Regions from separate parts of the Massilia sp. CMS3.1 genome, predicted to be linked through region 1. Evidence: predicted binding sites of a transcription regulator. Region 1 holds the regulator's gene; each other region holds the start of a gene.
The links. Region 1 encodes sigma-54, which starts transcription at its own class of promoters, with help from an activator protein. Its sites were predicted from a motif close to TGGCANGNAANCTGCTTT; they were not measured.

Region 1 (5,020 bases):
TTCTGGCTGCTGCAGGCGATCCAGACCGATGACAGCGCCACCGCCGGCAACGTCCTGAACGAGCCGGATTACATCGTCGAGAATTTCAGTTTCGTGCGCATGACCGAACAGGGCGCGCCGCGCTACGTGATGTCCGGCGCGCGCCTGGCGCACCATCCCGAGAACGACGTGTCGGAGATATCCAGGCCGATCGTCGAGAGCATGGACCCTGGCCGCCCGCGCATGACCATGCACGCCGAACGGGGCCAGGTCTACCATGGCGAAAACCGCGTCGAGTTGATCGGCAAGGTCGACATCAAGCGCCCGGCCACGCCGACCAGCGAAGCCCTGCACGCGCGCACCGAGGCCCTCACCGTGCTGGCCGACGACGAGATCCTCAAGACGGCGCTGCCGGTGCAGATGACGCTGGGCGCGTCAACGATGAACGGGATCGGCATGGTGGCCGACAACCCGACCCAGAAGCTGCACCTCGGCGGGCGCGGCCAGATCGTCTATCCGCCGCGCCAGAACGCCGCACCACCCCAATAACAGGAACGAGCACCCATGAAAAACAGTTTCCATAACGTGATCGCCGCCGCCTTTCTTTCCCTGCTCTCGCTGTCGGCTTCCGCCGAGCGCGCGGACTCGCTCAAGCAGGCCGTCATCAACTTCGATTCGCTCGACGTCGACGAAGTCACGCAGACGCGCATCCTGACGGGAAATGTCATCGTCACACGCGGCACATTGACCCTGAAATCGGACCGCGCCCTGGTCAAGGAAAGCCCGGAAGGCTATATGAGCGTGACGCTGACCTCGGGTCCGGGCCGCGTGGCGACCTTCCGCCAGAAGCGCGACGGCGGTCCCGACCTGTGGATGGAAGGCCAGGCCGAGCGCATCGAATACGACGAGCGCCAGGAACTGGTGAAACTGTTTTCGAAGGCGATCGTCAAGCAGCTCGAAAACGGACGCCTGACGAACGAACTCGATGGCGCCTACATCTCCTACGACAGCCGGCGCGAAGTGGCGACCGTACGTAACGACGTCAGCGGCGAAAGCCGTGTTGGCGGCGGACGCGGCACCCTGATCATCGCGCCGCGCCGCGCGGCGCCTGGGGCCGCGCCCGCACCGGCGCCGGGAAAGCCATGATGATGAAGGATATGCCCGACAGCCGCAGCACCCTGGTCGTGCGGGGACTGCAGAAAAGCTACGGCAAGCGCCTGGTCGTGCGCGACGTCTCGCTCGAGGTGGGCTGCGGCGAAGTCGTCGGCCTGCTGGGCCCGAACGGCGCCGGCAAGACCACCTCGTTCTACATGATCGTGGGCCTGGTGCCGTCGGACGCCGGCACCATCGAGATCAACGGCGCCGACATCTCGAGCCTGCCGATCCACCGGCGCGCGGTGATGGGCCTGTCCTACCTGCCGCAGGAAGCGTCGGTGTTTCGCAAGCTGACGGTGGAAGACAATATCCGCGCCGTGCTCGAACTGCAGCGCGACGACAATGGCAAGGCGCTCACGAAAGACGCCATCAACACCCGCCTGGACTCCCTGTTAGGCGAACTTCAAATCGAGAAGCTGCGCGAGAATCCGGCGCTCTCACTGTCGGGCGGCGAACGGCGCCGCGTCGAGATCGCACGCGCGCTGGCCACCAACCCGCGCTTCGTGCTGCTCGACGAGCCCTTTGCCGGCGTCGATCCGATCGCGGTGATCGAGATCCAGCGCATCGTGCGCTTCCTGAAGGAGCGCGGCATCGGCGTCTTGATCACGGACCACAATGTGCGCGAGACGCTCGGCATCTGCGACCGCGCCTACATCATCAACCAGGGCGCGGTGCTGGCGTCGGGACGTCCCGACGACATCATCGCCGACGAGTCGGTACGACGCGTCTACCTGGGCGAACATTTCAGAATGTAGGATTGAAACGGCGCCATGAAACAATCCCTGCAACTCCGGACTTCGCAGCACCTGGCGCTCACGCCGCAGCTTCAGCAGTCGATCCGGCTGTTGCAGCTGTCCACGCTCGAACTGCACCAGGAGCTCGAGCAAATCCTGTCCGATAATCCGCTGCTCGAGCGGCTCGACGATCCGCTCGACCATTCGGTGCGCCTGCTGGCCGACGGTGCGATCAACGATTCGCCGCCACAAGCCGAGGCGCCGGCCCCGGGTGCCGAGGAGGGCGCGCCGGCCCCGGAATCGGCCGATGGGGAAGGCGGCGCCGAGGTCGAGCGCGGAGAGACCGACGGCGACTGGGGTGAGCTCGGGCGCAGCTCGGGCGGCGACGGCGACGACGATGGCCGTCCGCAGCTCGGCGCCATCGGCGTGACGCTGCGCGAGCACCTGACGGAACAGGTGCGGGTGACGGGCGTGACGGACCGCGACCGCGTACTGGCCGAACTGGTGATCGACGCGATCGACGACAACGGCTACCTCGAAGAGCAGTTGGATGAGATCCACGCGCGCTTGCCGGACGAGCTGGACATCGAGATGGATGAATTGCGCTGCGCGCTGGCGCTGGTGCAAAGCCTCGATCCGACCGGCGTCGGTGCGCGCAGCGCGGCCGAGTGCCTGGCGCTGCAGATCCGCAGCATGCGCGGCGTGCCGCTGGTGACGCGACGCATGGCCTTGAAAATCGTCGAGGGTTATCTGACCTGGTTCGCGCAGCGCGAATTCACCAAGCTGAAAAAAGCGCTCGACTGCGACGACGAAGACCTGCGCGAAGCGCAAGCCGTGATCCGCCAGTGCAATCCGCACCCCGGCGCGGCGTTCGCGTCGAGCGTGTCGGATTACGTCGTTCCGGACGTTATTGTCCGCAAATCGAAGGGCGGCTGGGCCGTCACGCTGAACAACGAAGTGATGCCGCGCCTGCGCGTCAACAACGTCTACGCCACCTTGCTCAAGCAGGGAAAAGGCGAAGGGCAAATGGGCGCGCAGCTGCAGGAAGCGAAGTGGTTGATTAAAAATATGCGCCAGCGCTTCGACACGATCCTGCGTGTTTCGCAGGCAATTGTGGAACGCCAGCGCAACTTTTTTAGCCATGGCGCGGTTGCCATGCGTCCCCTTGTGCTTCGCGAGATAGCTGATACACTAGGTCTGCACGAGAGCACCATTTCTCGTGTAACAACTCAAAAATTCATGCTGACCCCGCACGGCATGTTTGAGCTGAAGTATTTTTTCGGAAGCCACGTCGCCACCGAAGCGGGGGGCGAAGCATCGTCAACGGCGATACGGGCGCTTATTGCGCAGCTGACAGGAGCAGAAGACCCAAAGAACCCATTATCCGATAGCAAGATCGCGGAAATGCTCGGTGAACAAGGTATGGTCATTGCGCGCCGCACGGTTGCAAAATACCGCGAGGCACTCAAGATTCCTCCCGTCAGTCTCCGCAAATCCTTGTAACAGCGGCACCCACGCGTCCCAGGCGCGGTAGCGGAGTCCGCGCATTTATCTAAGGAGTGTGTATGAATCTCACCATCAGTGGCCACCACCTCGACGTCACCCCCGCCATCCGTGAATACGTACAGAACAAGCTCGAACGCATCACCCGCCATTTCGATCAAGTCATCGATTCCCACGTGATCCTCGCGATCGACAATCTCACTGAAAAAGACAAACGGCAAAAGGCCGAGATCAACTTGCGCCTGTCCGGCAAGATGGTGCACGTGGAGAGTGTGGCGCACGACTTGTATGCCGCGATCGACCTGTTGATGGACAGGCTGGATCGCCAGGTGATGAAGTACAAATCGATACTGAAAGACCATGGTCACGAGGCGCTCAAGCGCCGTCCTGAAGGCGGAGAGGCCACTGCTGCGTTCTGATCAGCACTGAGCACCGTCTGAACGAGGGCGCCGAAAGGCGCCCTTTTCAATTGGGCGTGGGCGCATGCACCCGCGACGCACGCGCTTCGGTAAAATGCATGTTTTTCCGTAAGCCGACCACCATGACCGACCATGTCCTGACCCGCGTTGCCAACGGCACCGGCGTGATTACGCTCGACCGTCCGAAGACCTTGAATTCTCTCTCGCTGGCGATGGTGCGGCGCCTCACCGCCATCCTGCTGGCCTGGCGCGACGATGCATCGGTCGCCGCGGTCGTGCTCACCAGCAGCAGCGAAAAAGCACTGTGCGCCGGCGGCGACATCCGCTTCTTCCATGAAGCCGGCCACGCCACCCCGCCAGGGGGCAGCGCGCTGCTGGAAGATTTTTTCACCGAAGAATACGCGCTGAACCACCTCATCTACTTCTATCGGAAACCGTATATCTCGATCATGGATGGCGTGGTGATGGGCGGCGGCATGGGCATCGCCCAGGGAGGTCCCGAGAGCGGCCTGCGCATCGTCACCGAGCGCACCAAAATGGCCATGCCGGAAGTGAACATCGGCTTGTTCCCGGATGTCGGCGGCAGCCATTTCCTGTCGCACGCGCCGGGTCAGCTGGGCAATTACCTGGGCCTGACGGGCTTGACGATGGGTGCGGCCGACGCCTTGTATGTCGGACTGGCCGACGTGTTCGTGCCGGGTGCGCAGTTGGGCGAACTGAACGCCCTGATCGGGAACACGCCGGGCGCGCAGCTGGCAGGCGCCATCCGCGCGCTCGGTGCGCGTTTCGCTGCGGATGCCGGCGACAGTCCATTGAAAGCGCAGCGCGCCGCGATCGACCTTCACTTCGGCGCCGCTTCGGTGGCCGCGATCATGGCCTCGCTGGAAGGCGACGACAATCCCTTCGCGCAAAAGGCATTGGTTGCGATGCGCCAGCGCTCACCCTTGATGATGTGCGTGACGCGCGAGATGCTGCTGCGCGGCGCATCGATGAACGTGGCCGATTGCCTGCGCATGGAGCGCTCGCTGGTGCGCCGCAATTTCGAGCACGGCGAAGTGCTCGAAGGCGTGCGCGCGCTGGTGATCGACAAGGACAATGCGCCGCAGTGGAATCCACCGACGCTGGGCGAGGTAACGCCGGAGATGGTGGAACACTTCTTCGCGCCGGTGTGGCCGGAGCACGCGCATCCGCTGCGACATCTGGTCTAGGGTCGCCGGCCTCAGTCCATCT
Region 2 (5,020 bases), on a different contig from region 1:
CCGGTGTCATCCTGACGCTGCACAGCCAGCCCGGCATGGCGACCTACGGACAGTCGGTCTGCATCTCGCCTTCTGGCTTCATGTCGATGAAGCCGGGCGCCAGCGCCAAGCCGCAGCAATCATGCAGCTACAACCGCTCGCACGGCTACTGGAAAACCCATGCCTACGCATGGAAGGGCGCCGGTATCGATCCGACTGCGAGATTCGGCAAGGTGTTCGGTTGTGCCGGCAAGTATGCCGGCTTGGCCGACGTCACGCTCATGGGGGTCATCAATCCATCGAAGACCGTCAAGGCGATCGACCGCAATAACGTGGCGATGCAATGCGTGGCGGCCCTGCTCAATGCACGGGCAGCGCGTTTCCAGGGTATTCCGAGCGTGTTGCCGGAAGAGCGACTGATGGAAATCTGGAACAGCTTCGTTACGAAGGGCTATTACTCGCCCGGCGCTGGCGCAACGCCCTGGAGTGGGGCGGCGATTGCTGCCTATCTCGAGAGCACCTTCCGCTAGCACGACCGGGCGCACGCATGACAAATTCGCCGATCTGGCGCCTGGCCCCTGGTCAGCGCCTGCTGCACCGCTGCTGGGATGGCGAATGCGTGCTCTACAATGACTTGTCGGGCGATACCCACCTGCTCGACGAATTCGCCCTCGCCTTGCTGCACCACCTGCAGGCGGGGCCGCAGCCGGCCTCGCGCCTTGCGGCACATTTCGAGTTCGACTTCGACGCCGATCCTGGCGCCGCGCCCGCGCGCGGCGACGCCTGGGCGCCCCCCGTGCCGCATGACGAATTCCTCCACGCCGTGCTGACCGACCTGGCCGCGCTGCACCTGATCGACTGCGCCCCATGCTGACCGTTGCGGCACTCGGCCCGCAAGCGCTGGCCGCGCGCCTGCGCGGTCCCGGGCTGCGCCTGCAAACCGGGCCCTTCGTTGCCTGCGTGCGCAGCGCCTTGCCGGCGCTGGCGCGGGCCTTGGGACGCATGTATGCCGACTATCCGGTATTGGGCGAAGACACGCCTGCCGACTTCGACGTATTGCTGCGCAGCCCGCGCGGACTGCGGCGCCTGGTCAAGCCCCAGGTATTCTTCCATTACGATGGCATGGCGCCGTTCCAGCCGCTGCCGCTGGCCCAGGTGTACCCGATGTTCGAGTGGGCGATGAACTGGTGCGTCTCGAGCCATGCGCACTCCTGGCTGGTGATCCACGCCGCGGTGGTCGAAAGGGAAGGGGCGGCCGTGATCCTGCCGGCCCCGCCGGGCTCCGGCAAGAGCACCCTGTGCGCCGCGCTGGTGGCGCGCGGCTGGCGCCTGCTGTCCGATGAATTGACCCTGATACGCCTGGAAGACGGGCGTATCGACCCGGTGCCGCGTCCGGTCAGCCTGAAAAATGGTTCGATCGACGTGATTCGCGCCTGGGCGCCCGAGGCCCACCTGTCGCCCCCGGTCGCCGATACGATCAAGGGGACGGTGGCGCACATGCGCGTCCCTGGCGCCAGCGTCGCGCGCGCGCAGGAGCCGGCGACGCCGGCCTGGATCGTATTCCCGAAATGGCGCGCCGGTGCGCCGGCGGAGCTGGTGCCGGTGCCGCAGGCACGGGCTCACCTGCGCCTGGCCGAGAACGCGTTCAATTACAGCCTGCTCGGCGCCGCCGGTTTTACGACGGCCGCCCGCCTGATCGACAGCACCCGCACCTTCGATTTCAGCTACGGCGCGCTCGACGACGCGATTGTCGTGTTCGAGCGCCTGCTGGCGGAGCGTCCATGAACACCTTGCCACTGCTGACCCGGGTACTGCGCGAGCCCGCGTCGATGGCGGCGTTTGACGCGCCCGACTGGGAATTATTGCTGCGCCAGGCGGGCGCGGCGGACCTGGGCGCCACGCTGGCCTTGCTGGCCGAAGAGCACGGCGTGCTGGCGGCGTTGCCGGAACGCGTGCAGCGCCGCCTGGCGTGGTCGCGCACGGCATGGGAACGCCATACCCAGGCGGTACGCTTCGAAGTGCAGCAGGTCCAGCGCGCATTGGCCGACACCGGCTTGCCGCTGCTCCTGCTCAAGGGTACGGCCTACGTGGCGGCAGGATTGCCGGCGGCAAGCGGGCGCCTGTTTTCGGATATCGACATCCTGGTGCCGAAGGCGGCGCTGCCCGACGTCGAAAGCCTGCTGATCCTGCACGGCTGGGCGGCCGGCCACCACGACGAATACGACCAGCGGTATTACCGCGAGTGGATGCACGAGCTGCCGCCGATGCAGCACATGCGCCGCGCCACCGTGATCGACGTGCACCATGCGATCCTGCCGGAGACGGCGGCGGTACGGCCGGACCCGGCACTGCTGCGCGCGGACGCGCGCGCCCTTCCCGGCGTGCCGGGCCTGCAAGTGCTCGCGCCGTGCGACATGGTGCTGCACAGCGCCACCCACCTGTTTTCCGAAGGCGAGTACGACCACGGCCTGCGCGACCTGTTCGACCTGCACCGGCTGCTCTGCCATTTCGGCGCGGCCGAGCCAGGCTTCTGGCAGGCGCTCCCTGGGCGCGCGCGCCAGCTCGAGCTCGAGCGTCCGCTGTTTTACGCGCTGCGTTATTCCATGGAGCTGCTCGGCACGCCCGTGCCGGCTGCAACCGTCGCCGACGCCGACGGGGGGCGTCCGAACGCGGCCTTGCTGGCGCTGATGGATGCCTTGTTTCGCAATGCGCTGCGGCCATTCCTGCCTGGCAGCGGCAGTGTGCTCGCTCCCGCGGGCGACAGCTTGTTATATATACGCGGCAATTGGTTGCGCATGCCACCGCTGATGCTGGCGCGCCACCTGTTTCACAAAGCTTTCTTGTCTCCGGGAAATGTTAAATCTATTTGAGAAAAATGTTTTAATAACATTAAAATTCTTACAAGAAATTTTTGTGACATTATGCTGTCGGGTTTTTTTACACGGTGGTTGAGCTAGATCAAATTACTCGACATAAGTTCCTGATTTCAAAAGAAATTAATAGGCTGGCACGGCACTTGCTAATAGCAGAGTGTGTTTGCCCAACCTATTAACTTAAGCGAGGAATCTGAATCATGAAATTTCTGAAGAAACTGGCCTGTGCCGCAGCTGTTGCAATGACCTTCGCCGGCAGCGCCAGCGCCGCGACCGTGTTGAACAACTGGGTCTTCAACCCAACCGGCGGCGGCTTCGCCAGCGGTCAGACGGTCAAGGAATCGCTGGATGTGAACGGCAATGCCTTCATCCAGATCACCCCAACCGGCGGCACCAGTTTCTCGTTCACCGAGCACGCTGTGTTCAACATCGTCCAGGCTGACGCCAACGGCGCGCTGTTCCCTGTGAACTACCCAGGCGGCAACATCACCGCAACCTTCGTCGGTGCCGGTAGCGGTAACTTCAGCGGCGCCTTCTCGTTCTCGGGCGGCACCATTCGCATGTATCAGAACGAAGTTAACAACCAGTACGCCAGCACGAACGGCTTCTACGGCGCCAACCTGGGCGAGGAAATCGCTACCTTCACCGTGATGGCTGGCGGCGGTGGCCTGGTCGATGCAAGCGGCTCGCCAACCAACAACGGTCAAGTGACCGTGTTCGCGAAAGCCGACGCTGGCTCCCTGGACGCTGGCTACTTCTTCCGTGAAAACGGCGACGACCTGTCGCTGGAATCGGTGATGGCCTTCGCCTTCACCAACGCCAACACCGTCGGCCGCCCAGACGCCGTGCAAGTGAGCGAAATCGCCTGCGAATTCGCCGGTTTCACCGGTGCTGGTTGCAACGGCACCGCCTACGCTAACGGCCCAGGTAACATCTTCCTTGGCAACAACGGTCAGTTCAAGCTGGCTGAAGTGCCAGAGCCAGGTTCGCTGGCCCTGTTCGGTATCGCCATGCTGGGCGCCGGCGTCATGAGCCGCAAGCGCGCAAAGAAGGCTTAATTGCCCTCTGAGCAGCACCTGAAGGACTGAAAAAGAGCGGGCTTGCCCGCTCTTTTTCATGAAGCAATAATTTTTTGCAAATAAAATAAGACGCGAGTTGCTGGGCAAGCGCTGGCGGTCACAAAAAAGATCTTCCAAGCAGGGAAATGAAAGCAAAAGCGGCGATGACCATCAGGTCATCGCCGCTTTTTTTGTCATGAGTCTGGCTGGGCTCAGCGCTTCATCAGCTCGGCGACCGGGCGCCGCACCGAGCGTGCTTCGGGTGCCGGGCCATAGCCGAGGCGGCCCATGTAAACCGGGAACAGGCTGTCGTTGAAGATCAGGGCCTCGGTGTCGCGCTGCAATGCTTCGGCAGCAGCGGCCAGCTTCGGCTGGGCCGTGAAGCGCGTGCCTTCACGTGCATACTTCGAGAAGATCAGCGGCGTCATTTCCGGCTGCATGTACAAACCGAGCGTAGTCATCGTCAGCCAGAAGCGCTGCAGCGCGCGGCCCGCGGCCACGTAATCGTCGATCGATGTCGGGGCATTGTGCGCCTTGAGCACGAAGTGGGCGGCGCAGGCCATGCCGGGCGCCAGGTCCATCTGCAGGCGCGGCGCCCAGGTGCCCATTAACGTGTTGACGGTAGACATGCGGCGCCAGCTGACCATCGCCCATTTCATCAGGTGCAGCGTCATCGCGTCGACGCCGAGCGCATCGGCCGGCACTTTGTCCGGGCTATGCGTGCGGTTTTTCCAGTCGATGATGCTGCGGTGGGTCTCGAAGGCTTCCGGCATCGTCAGGCGCAGCCGGGCGTTATTGAACATCAGTTTGGCTGCCTGCCATTTTTGCCCACGGCTCTCGAGCCAGGTGAGCGAATACGCCGGCGCCACGGTCGCCGCCAGGATGCGTTTGTGTTCGTCCGTGAGCGCTGTCGTGCGCATCGGCCGGCGCTGCACGGTGCGCTTGTCGATCACCTCGATCAGCGGGCTGCGCACTACCGACGAGTCGTTTCTGAAACGCACGTCGAACACCGGATGCGTGGCGCGTCCCTCGGGACGACGCCCAACGTCGGCGCGCAGGCCGTGGCCGCTGGCGGCAATGGCAACCGTCTCGAGCAGGGTGCCGAAAGCG
Region 3 (5,020 bases), on a different contig from region 1:
CGCCGGGGCTGCGCATGCACCTCTCGCCCTCCTTCGGCAAGGGCCGCGATGTCGGCGCAGCGATCATCGACATGATGTTCAAGAAGGGCGACGACGGCCGTATCCCGGTGGTCGCCGTTACCGGCACCAACGGCAAGACGACGACCGTGCGCCTGATCGCGCACCTGCTCACCACATCCGGCCTGCGCACCGGCATGACGAATACCGACGGCGTGTATATCGAAGGCCGGCGCATCGACAGCGGCGACTGCAGCGGTCCGCGCAGCGCGCGCAACGTGCTGCTGCACCCGGACGTCGACGCCGCCGTGTTCGAGACCGCCCGTGGCGGCCTGCTGCGCGAAGGACTGGCCTTCGATCGCTGCGAAGTGGCGGTCGTGACCAACATCGGCGCAGGCGACCACCTCGGCCTGAACTACATCACCACGCTGGAAGACCTCGCGGTCCTGAAGCGCGTGATCGTCCAGAACGTGAAGGTCGGCGGCATGGCCGTGCTCAATGCAGCCGATCCGGTCGTCGCCGCCATGGCCGAGAACACGAAAGGCGACATCACCTTCTTCGCCCAGGACGGCGGCCACCCGCTGATCGCCATGCACCGCGCCCAGGGCCGGCGCGTCGTGTACGTGGAAGATGGTGTCCTGGTCTGCGCCGAGGGCAAGCTTGACACGAAGATTGCACTGGCGGAGGTGCCGATCACCCGCGGCGGCGCCATCGGCTTCCAGGTCGAGAACGTGATGGCTTCGGTCGGTGCCGCCTGGGCCGTGGGCCTGGACTGGGACAAGATGCGCCTCGGCCTGAAAACCTTTGTCGGCGAGAGCGACAACGCGCCGGGGCGCTTCAATGTGTTCGACTACAAGGGCGCGACCCTGATCGCCGACTACGGCCACAACCCTGACGCCATCGCTGCCCTGGTGTCGGCGGTCGAGAACATGCCGGCAAAACGCCGCCTGGCCGTGATCAGCGGCGCCGGCGACCGGCGCGACCAGGACATCACCCAGCAGACCGAAATCCTGGGTAAGGCGTTCGACGACGTGCTGCTGTACCAGGACCAGTGCCAGCGTGGACGTCCCGACGGCGAAGTCGTGGCCTTGCTGCGCCAAGGTTTGCTTGGCGCCACGCGCACCAGCCATGTCGAGGAAATCAATGGCGAGTTCGTCGCGATCGACCGGGCCCTGGCGCGCCTGACCGAGGGCGACCTGTGCCTGATCCTGATCGACCAGGTCGATGCGGCGCTGGCGCATATCACCAAGCGGGTCGCGGAAGCAAAATAATTCAACCATGCTCGCACCCGAACAATTTTTCGGCTTCCTGCTCGCCGCCATCCTGCTCACCGCCTCCCCCGGCCCCGACAACCTGATGGTGCTCGGTCTCGGCATGTCGAAGGGTCGTCAACAAGGCATGGTCTTCGGCCTGGGCTGCGCGCTAGGCTGCCTGAGCCACACTTTTCTCGCCGTGATCGGCGTGAGCGCGATCATCGCCGCCTCCCCGACCGCGTTCACGCTGCTGCGCATCGGCGGAGGCTTGTACCTGGTCTGGCTGGGAATCGGCGCGCTGCGCAGCACGGGCGGGCAGTCGGCAGCGAGCGCGAAAGAACCCTCGCAGTCGCTGCGCAGCCTGTTCATGAAAGGGCTGCTGGCAAACGCCATCAACCCGAAAGTGGTGCTGTTTTTCCTGTCGCTGCTGCCGCAGTTCGTGATTGCGGCACACGGCAATGTGCCGGGACAGATGCTGGCGCTGGGCCTGACCTTCACGCTGCAGGCGGCGATCCTGTTCGGCCTGCTCGGTTATTTTGCCGGCTCCGTGGGCGCCTGGCTCGAGCGCAAGCCCGGTGCCGGCAAATGGCTCGACCGCCTGGCCGGGACCGTGTTCATTGCGCTGGGCGCGAAGTTGATCCTGTCACGCTGATCGTGTCGCGCTGAGCGGATCAAGGCTTGCGCGCCGCCCGCATTCCCATCAAGCCCAGGCCCAGGCCGAGCATTGCCAGCGTGGCCGGCTCCGGCACGGGCGCCGGCTCGTAGGCGATCTCGAGCGACGTCGAGAAGAATTCGAGCGGATCGGCGGGGAAGTCGTCCTGCAAGAACAGGGTCCAGCTGCCGAACAAGTCCATGCCATCGAAAGCGGAGAGCATGTCCTCCGGGCGGAAGGTGCCCGCCCGCACACGCGGACCGGCAGCGGCCGCGGCTTCGTCGTCGAACGTCACCAGCACGCGCCCGACGCCACTCCCTACAGTGCCAGCTGTATAGGTGTCGAAGGAATCGACCAGGGTGGCAGACTGGCCGTTCGGTCCGACCAGGACAAGCGAGAACTCGCTTTCGAAGGGAGAGCCACGGCCCACGCAAGCACGGCCATTCGGGCCGATTGGCGGATTGTCGCACTTCGAGAATTCGACCGTGATGTTCACGTCAGTAATCGTGCCGTGCACATCGACGGCCAATACGCGCGTTGCTTCACTGCCGTCGATGACACCGTAGGTGGTGTTGGTCGCCGTGATGACGGCGGCGGAGGCGCTGGCGCAAGCGCAGACGGTGATGATCAAAGCGGCAAGACGTCGCACGTAGCGCATGGGTTCTCCTTATTATTGGCGTCTACATAGAAGCAATTTTCGTTCCACCATCCAAAAGACGCGCCTTATCAGGCACTTACCAAACCCCGTCGGCGCCGAGTGAAGCAAGGTGTAAATTACCCCGACATACAGGCCGGGTGACAGCATTCGCTCGGGGCCGGGACGGCGCCAAAAAATGCAGGGTTCAACTGCCGAAATAGCGCAACTCGAAGTCGAGCGTCCACTCCACCCGCGAAGGAGACAGCGGCGCCCGGATGGTCGCGTCGCACTCCCCCATCCACGCCTCGTTGGCGCAGTCATGGCCGTGTTCAATGATGCCGACCACGGCGCTCCCGGATGTCCCATGCTAGTGGGATTTTGGCGATTCCACTGAAATCAAGCCTGAATCGATCGAATATTTTTATGTCATGCCCATGAGCACGCTTTACGCCGGCAATTGTTTGCAGCACAAGCCTGAAATCATTCATACTTGTATTTTTCTTCATTCCACCCGCCTGGGTGGCACGCGATCTGTCCTGGGAGTTGCTGTGGTCGGTATGCCGAATGTCCGCTGGTCGTTTTCGAAGGCTGTTCCGCCCGGTTTCGCGGGTTCGCACGACGTCGATGAAGCAGCAGCCGGCAAGGCAGCCGGCCTGGTACGCAAAGTGCTGGTCGTCGACGATGAAGCGGACCTCGCTGACCTGGCCGAGGCGCTCCTGGGCAGCCGCGGACTGGACGTCGTGGTCGCCAATTCGGCCAAGGAAGCGTTGACGATCCTGGGGCAGGACGCCGACATCGATGCCGTATTTTCGGACGTCATGATGCCCGGCATGAACGGCTTGCAGCTGGCGGATGCCGTCACCGAGTTCTTCCCCTGGATCAAAGTTGTCCTGACTTCCGGGTATACGGTCCCATCCCTGATGGAAAACCGCGAGCGACGCTATCTGTTTACGACCAAGCCTTACAAGCTCGACACGATCATGGCTTTGCTGCGCAGCTGATTCTGTTCTGCTACTCGGGCGCATGCCGGTCCGGCATCCTGCTGCCCAGCCAATGGCTGTAAAATGACGGTCCTGGCGCGGCTGCCGCCCTGCCTTCCCGAACACGATTGACATGACCACCGTCCCTACCGAAATCAACGCCGCTGCCGCACGCGCAACGTCGGAGAAAGTCACCCCGATGATGGCCCAGTACCTGGGCATCAAGGCCGATTACCCGACCATGCTGGTGTTTTACCGCATGGGCGACTTTTACGAGCTGTTCCACGAGGACGCCGAGAAAGCCGCGCGCATCCTCGGCATCACGCTGACCGCGCGCGGTTCGGCCGGCGGCAACCCGATCAAGATGTGCGGGGTGCCTTTCCACTCGCTCGACGGCTACCTCGGCAAACTCGTGAAGCTCGGCGAATCGTGCGCGATCTGCGAGCAGATCGGCGACCCGGCGACAAGTAAAGGTCCGGTCGAGCGCAAGGTGATGCGCGTGGTCACGCCCGGCACGCTCACCGATTCCGATCTGCTGCCCGAAAAAGCCGAGCGCTCCCTGCTGGCCCTGTACACGCTCACCGGACGCAAGTCGGTCACCGTCGGTCTCGCCTGGCTGTCGCTAGCCAGCGGCGCCTTGCGCCTGACGGAATTCTCGGGCGACGAGCGCACGGTGGGCGCACGCCTGGCGCAAGAGCTCGAGCGTATCGCGCCGGCGGAAATCCTGCGCGCCGACGACGGCAACCTGTTCGAGGAAAATCCGTTCGCCCACACCCAGCGCGTCCCAGGCTGGCACTTCGACGTCGTCAAGGGCCACAAGGCGCTGGTCGAGCAGCTGGGCGTGGCCACCCTCACCGGCTTTGGCGCCGATGGCCTGGGCGCCGCGTTCGGCGCGGCCGGCGCGCTCTTGCGCTATGCGCAGTCGACCCAGGGCCGCGGCCTGCAGCACGTGAACAGTCTCGCCGTGGAGAGCGAGAACGAATTCATCGGTCTGGACGCGGCCACGCGGCGCAACCTGGAGCTGACCGAAACGATCCGCGGCCAGGAATCGCCGACGCTGTTTTCCCTGCTCGATGGCTGCCGCACCGCGATGGGTTCGCGCCTGCTGCGCCACTGGCTGCACCATGCGAAGCGCGACCAAGGCGTTGCCAGGGCGCGCCACGAAGCGATCGAGGCGCTGGCCCAGGGCGATGCGACGAGCGCCCTGTCCGCCACGCTCAATGAAGTACCCGACATCGAGCGCATCACGACGCGCATCGCGCTCCTGTCGGTGCGTCCGCGCGACCTGGCCAGCCTGCGCGACGGCTTGAAACAGTTACCGTCCCTGGGCCAACAGGTAGCAAGCTGCTTCATCCCGGGCGACTCCTGCCTTTTGCGCGAACTGCACGAGGCCATCGATACGCCCGTGCCCTGCCTCGATCTGCTCACCCGCGCGGTGGCCATTGAACCGGCCGCGATGGTGCGCGACGGCGGCGTGTTTGCCAGCGGTTTCGACGCCGAA
Region 4 (5,020 bases), on a different contig from region 1:
GACGCCGGTGGCGCCGTACAGGCGAGCGGAAGGTCCGGCTTCGGTGAAGGCGGCATCCTTCTCGGGCGGCGACAAGGACTGGACATAACGATGGTATGCCTCGGTAAAGCCGAACACGGCGGTCGCCTGCACCCAGTCGAGCAGGCGCGGATCGTTGGCGTGGTAGGCGGCGCCTCCAGGCGTGCTGCCGCGCACATGGCCATGCATCCGGACCACCTGCGCGATCAGCTTCTCCGCGGCCGAGCGCGGGCCGTAGACGGTCATCATGGCCGCAAAACCGGTGCGCCGCAGGCGCAGTCCCGGGTCGCGTTGAAAACCACCGTGGTCCCACACGCCCGAACGTACCGATGGTTCGCTCAGCTCGAGCAGTACCGCCGTCACTCCGCCGACGAACAGGGCGACCGGATTGGCGAAGACCCGCCAGGAGATGCCGTTTTGTGGAGCCAGCGCCGGCTCGCCACCGGGCTGGCTGAAGTCGAACGCCATGCCGGGGGGCGGCTGCAGCAGGTCCCGTATCGTTTTCAGCATGGCTGCACCTTCTCGACAATCAGTTCAAGGCCGCGCATCCAGAAGGAACCCGGCGCCGATGCTCATTATCGCCAAAGACAGCTGCTTTTACGATTGAGTGCTTGTTCCAACAAAGCCGGGGTCAGGGCTGACCCCAGCTGTTCAGAAGGCGTACTCCGCCCGTGCATACATTGTCCGTCCATTCATCCCGAACGGGCAGGTCTCCCAGCAGTGCGTAAAGCCCATCTGCGGGAAGGGCGCGGCGCGCGTCGTATCCCAGCGCGTCGGGTAGCGATCGAACCCATTTTCCACGCCCGCCGCCAGGCTCAGGCTGCGTGTGAACCTGTAGCGCAGCGCCAGGTCGATCAGCCATGTCGCTTCCCAGGTCTGCACGAACGGCGCCGTAAAACCCTGGCCCTGCACCTGGCCGTAGTAATTCGCGCGCAGGTTGGCGCCCCAGGCGCCGCGCGCGTAGTCGGCCGCGACCACATGGTGCCGGCGCGGCTGGCCGCGCTCGATCAGCGTGACCTGGGCATCGTCGAACAGCTGTGCGCCGCTGAGCACCGGCGAGGACGAGCGGCGCGTCTCGACGTGGGTGCGGTTCAGGCCAAGCTGCCCGGACAGTTTCAAAGTGCCCCCTGCCAGGTGGCGCGTGGTGTGTTCGGCCACCACATCCAGTCCCACCGTCTCGGTATCGATCGCATTCGTAAAAAACTGCGCCTGGCCCACGCGCAGCGGATCGAGGATGGCGCGGATCGGGCAGGCAGCAAGCGTGGGGCAGGCGCCGCTCTCCGGGGACACCGTGCTGGAGAACACGATGCGGTCATCGATGTCGGTGCGGTACAGGTCCGCCGTCACTGAAAAATTCGAGACCGGACGCAGCACCATGCCTATGCTGGCGCTGCGCGAAGTCTCATCCTTGAGCGGGGCGATGGCGAAAGCCCGGGTGACGGCGCTGCCTTCGCGCGCGGTCAGGGTTTCGGTCAGCACACCCGCATTGTTCAAATTGGTCGATACCGCGCTGTAGAACTTCTGCTGCACCGAGGGCGCCCGGAAGCCCGTCGAGGCGCTGGCGCGCAGGCCGAATGCGCGGATCGGATCGAAGCGGGCGGTGAGTTTGCCTGTCGTCGTATTCCCGAAGTCGGAATAGCGCTCGCGCCGCACGGCCGAACCCAGGGTCAGCTGCTCGCTCCATTTGTGCTCGGCGTCGATGTAGACGGCGGTGTTGTGGCGACCGGCATAGACTTGCGTGGCCGGGGTGTAGCCAGGAAACCCCTGGATGCCCGCCAGGCAAGCGCCGCCAACAGGCAGACGCTGACCGCAAGCAGGCTTGCTGCGTCGATGGCGCTCGATGTCAGTCTTTTCACGGCCCAGTCCGGCCGCTCAGCAGAACAGACCCGATTCGTCCGAACGCAGGGGCGCCGGCGTCATCCCCGGATCCGGCATGGCGCGCCGGCGCGGACCGGCAACACTGGCACGTTCGACCAGGCCCATGTCGATCGCGACCACGGCGAGCTCGGCGGCGCTGCGCAAGCCGAGTTTGCGCATCAGGCTGGAACGGTGCTTTTCCACCGTTTTGGTGCTAATGCAGAGATATTCGGCAGCACTGCGGTTGGTATTTCCCTCGGCAATTAATTTGAGAATGCTGCGTTCGCGTCCACTCAGGTTTTTCCAGGATGAACCTGGCTCTGCGCTATGTCCGAAGTGCGTTCCGGTTGCCATCGCGGCCGACAATTCGCTGCTGAGGTATTTCTTTCCCTGGACCACGCAATGCAAGGCCAATTCGAATTCTTCCAGGGACGCGCCTTTCAGCAGATAAGCATCGGCGCCCATTCCAAATGCTTCGCGCACGAATTTTTCATCGCGCGACAAGGTGAGAAAGACGACGTGCACATCGGGAAAGCGGCGCCGAATTTCGGTGGCTGCGTCCATGCCGCTCATTCCCGGCATCGACAGGTCCATCAGCACCAGTTCCGGTTGCAAGACAGTGGCGGCGCGGATGGCCCCCTTGCCGTCGGAGACGGTGTCCGCCACCTCGAAACCAGGCAGTCCCGCCACGAGCGAACCCAGTGCCTCACGTACCAGCGTGTGATCTTCAACGATCAGGACACGGACCGTCATAACACCCTCCATGTTGAATTTTCGCCATCGCAGCCTCCCCCCATATCTGGCTAATCTACGTATTTCAGATTAGGAATATTTTTACGGCGTCCATGAATGTTCATTCAACTTTATATGGAAGAAGGTGATTTCGGTGGGTCAGTCATAGTATTTTTGCATCGCTATTGATGCGGTTCAAAAATACGCCTCCTGACAATTGAACACAAGTAATGTATTTCCTTAGCGCAGCTGCTCTGCGGGCATTTACTAGAGAAATGCGGACCATCCGGACTGGCCCGCGGCCGGCATGGAGCCGGGATTTATTTCGCTTTATGGCGGCGCCCTGCGGCCAGACCGGCCAATCCTAGTGCAGTCAAGGCGAGGGTTGCCGGTTCCGGGACCTCGGTCGGGTTGTCGGGACCGGTGGGGTTATCCGGATCGATAGGCGTGTCTGGTTCGTCCGGAATGTCCGGGACGGATGGGGTACCCGGAACAAAACTCCCGAGGGTAATGTTGTCAAAGCCGATATTATTCGTGGCGCCGCCGAAATCGACTGACCGTGCGATACCGTCGAATGTCATACCGATCGGGCTGAACCGGCAATACAGGCCGCTGGGGTCGCCGCTGCAATTATCGATATTGTCGTGCAGCTCCAGCGATGCGAGCAGCTTGCCCGTCCCATTCAGGCCATCGTACACGTTGACAAAGCCGTTCTCGCTACTGCTGTAGAAGAAGGAAAAACCCGTATCGAAGCCGGAAGTTACATTCATGGTGGCCGCGCCGCCACTCAAAAAAGCGACAATGGTGCTCGCTGAAGGTTCGTTGGCAAATTCTCCCGTACCGCCTGCATTCCGATCGATCGACCCTAGACTAGTAGTCGAGAAATAAATCCCGTAGTTCGTGCCGCGGTTGCCTGCAGAATCGCTGCCGCCATTATAGAAATCATTGACGGAGGCACGGTCACCCACCCCTTCAAATGTCAGCACAATCGGGACAGCTGCTGCAGGCCCTGCGAACGACATGGCAATAACAAGTGCACAGGCGGTTTTTATGATATGTGACACAATTCTCTCCCCAAGAGTTGTATGCCAATGCTGGCAGCGATTTCAGAGCAATATGCGTGCCACTTGTAAATACGGGGCGTATGCGTGAAGAGTATGCCTAGCATGGGCTGATGTGTAATATTTTTCGACAATCGGTTATTTTTAATAGAATTTCTAGTATTGATGCTTCGTTGCTGGCTGCTATGAATTGTTATTAGCGTGCATGCTGGTGAGGATGCAGAGTCGAGGGGCCGGGGCCAGGGCCAGACAGCTTATGCGGTGTAAAGTTCTCAGATATACACGTTCCGGAATTCTGCACTGCATTCACTGAATAACTCTCGGCCGCATTGATGGCCGCAGGTCTTTTCGAGGCAGTCCACGCCGCCGAAAAAATCGTCATCAACTTCGCAGGGACCCAGGCCACCCTGATCGACGTCGAGGTGGGAACCGGTACAACGGAACAGTCCGTGCTCTTAAGAGGCGATACCATCGTCGCTGTCGTCAAGGACGCGCAGCTAAAGCGCTATGCTCCGAAAAAACTAATCAAACTGCAGGGCAAATACCTGATGCCCGGCTTGTGGGACACCCATGTTCACTTCGGCGACGACGAGGCGCTGATCGAAGAAAACAGGCAGTTGTTGCCCCTGTACCTAAGTACTCGCCCAGAAATAAATGTGTTTTTGGCTGCCAGAACCGGCGCGTTGCTGCGTTGCCTCGTACTTGCAGTGCTCGCACTGCGGCGCACTCGCCGCCTTGCACCGCATCCGGTTCTGTTTGCCAAAATTCACATTTATTCCCGGTCAAGTACTTAGCGCACGGCATTATGTCGGTGCGCGACTGCGCGGGGGACCTTTCCGATACGGTGCTCGCATGAGGTCAGCAGATTGCCGACGGCAAGATGGCCGGCCTTACGATTTTCGCTTCCGGTCCAAAGCTGGAAGGACGCAAACCATGTAGAAGGGCACGCTCGAAGTCGGCACGCCCGAAGAAGTCGGCAAGGCACTCGACCAGCTTCAGGCGAAGGCGTCGATTTCCTGAAGATCACCGAAAGCACCATGACCCCCGGGACCTACCTAGCGGCGCTGCGCCAGGCCAAGGCACCGGGCCTGCGCACGTCGGGCCATCTGCCAGGCCTGATGCCGCTGGCGCGCGCCTTCGAGGGCGGCCTCGGCACGGTCGAACACCAGACTTACCTGCTGCGCGCCGCAACGCCCCGCGAAGCCGAGCTGGCAGGGCAGGTCGCGGCGGGCAAGCTTACCGCGCGCGAGGTCATGCGCCTGAGCTTGGAGAGCTGTGACGAGGCGACCGCGCACCGTGCTTTCCGCCATATGGCAGCGCGAGGCACGGCGGTCGTGCCGACGCCCTATTCG

Region 2: a site for sigma-54 is predicted at 2,985-3,002, ahead of pepA (flocculation-associated PEP-CTERM protein PepA). Genes of this name have one in related genera too.
Region 3: a site for sigma-54 is predicted at 2,590-2,607, ahead of ACHAC9_RS19655 (PEP-CTERM sorting domain-containing protein). Genes of this name have one in related genera too.
Region 4: a site for sigma-54 is predicted at 3,716-3,733, ahead of ACHAC9_RS20810 (PEP-CTERM sorting domain-containing protein). Genes of this name have one in related genera too.

The regions. Positions count from the first base shown of each region.
Region 1 covers NZ_JBIMES010000008.1:84,560-89,579, forward strand. Annotated here, with positions in the region: gene lptC (LPS export ABC transporter periplasmic protein LptC) at 1-528, shown strand, start outside; gene lptA (lipopolysaccharide transport periplasmic protein LptA) at 544-1,125, shown strand; gene lptB (LPS export ABC transporter ATP-binding protein) at 1,122-1,889, shown strand; gene ACHAC9_RS14485 (RNA polymerase factor sigma-54) at 1,905-3,371, shown strand; gene hpf (ribosome hibernation-promoting factor, HPF/YfiA family) at 3,434-3,790, shown strand; gene ACHAC9_RS14495 (enoyl-CoA hydratase/isomerase family protein) at 3,913-4,998, shown strand; gene ACHAC9_RS14500 (NADH:flavin oxidoreductase) at 5,010-5,020, opposite strand, start outside.
Region 2 covers NZ_JBIMES010000006.1:132,189-137,208, reverse strand. Annotated here, with positions in the region: gene ACHAC9_RS11850 (hypothetical protein) at 1-509, shown strand, start outside; gene ACHAC9_RS11845 (HPr-rel-A system PqqD family peptide chaperone) at 527-853, shown strand; gene ACHAC9_RS11840 (HprK-related kinase A) at 847-1,764, shown strand; gene ACHAC9_RS11835 (nucleotidyltransferase domain-containing protein) at 1,761-2,849, shown strand; gene pepA (flocculation-associated PEP-CTERM protein PepA) at 3,053-3,910, shown strand; gene ACHAC9_RS11825 (nitroreductase family protein) at 4,123-5,020, opposite strand, start outside.
Region 3 covers NZ_JBIMES010000014.1:5,312-10,331, reverse strand. Annotated here, with positions in the region: gene cphA (cyanophycin synthetase) at 1-1,268, shown strand, start outside; gene ACHAC9_RS19660 (LysE family translocator) at 1,276-1,902, shown strand; gene ACHAC9_RS19655 (PEP-CTERM sorting domain-containing protein) at 1,922-2,560, opposite strand; gene ACHAC9_RS19650 (hypothetical protein) at 2,745-2,885, opposite strand; gene ACHAC9_RS19645 (hypothetical protein) at 2,869-3,045, opposite strand; gene ACHAC9_RS19640 (response regulator) at 3,097-3,540, shown strand; gene mutS (DNA mismatch repair protein MutS) at 3,653-5,020, shown strand, end outside.
Region 4 covers NZ_JBIMES010000016.1:21,984-27,003, reverse strand. Annotated here, with positions in the region: gene ACHAC9_RS20825 (oxygenase MpaB family protein) at 1-528, opposite strand, end outside; gene ACHAC9_RS20820 (TonB-dependent receptor domain-containing protein) at 670-1,788, opposite strand; gene ACHAC9_RS20815 (response regulator) at 1,891-2,628, opposite strand; gene ACHAC9_RS20810 (PEP-CTERM sorting domain-containing protein) at 2,928-3,671, opposite strand; gene ACHAC9_RS20805 (hypothetical protein) at 4,001-4,462, shown strand; gene ACHAC9_RS20800 (hypothetical protein) at 4,706-5,020, shown strand, end outside.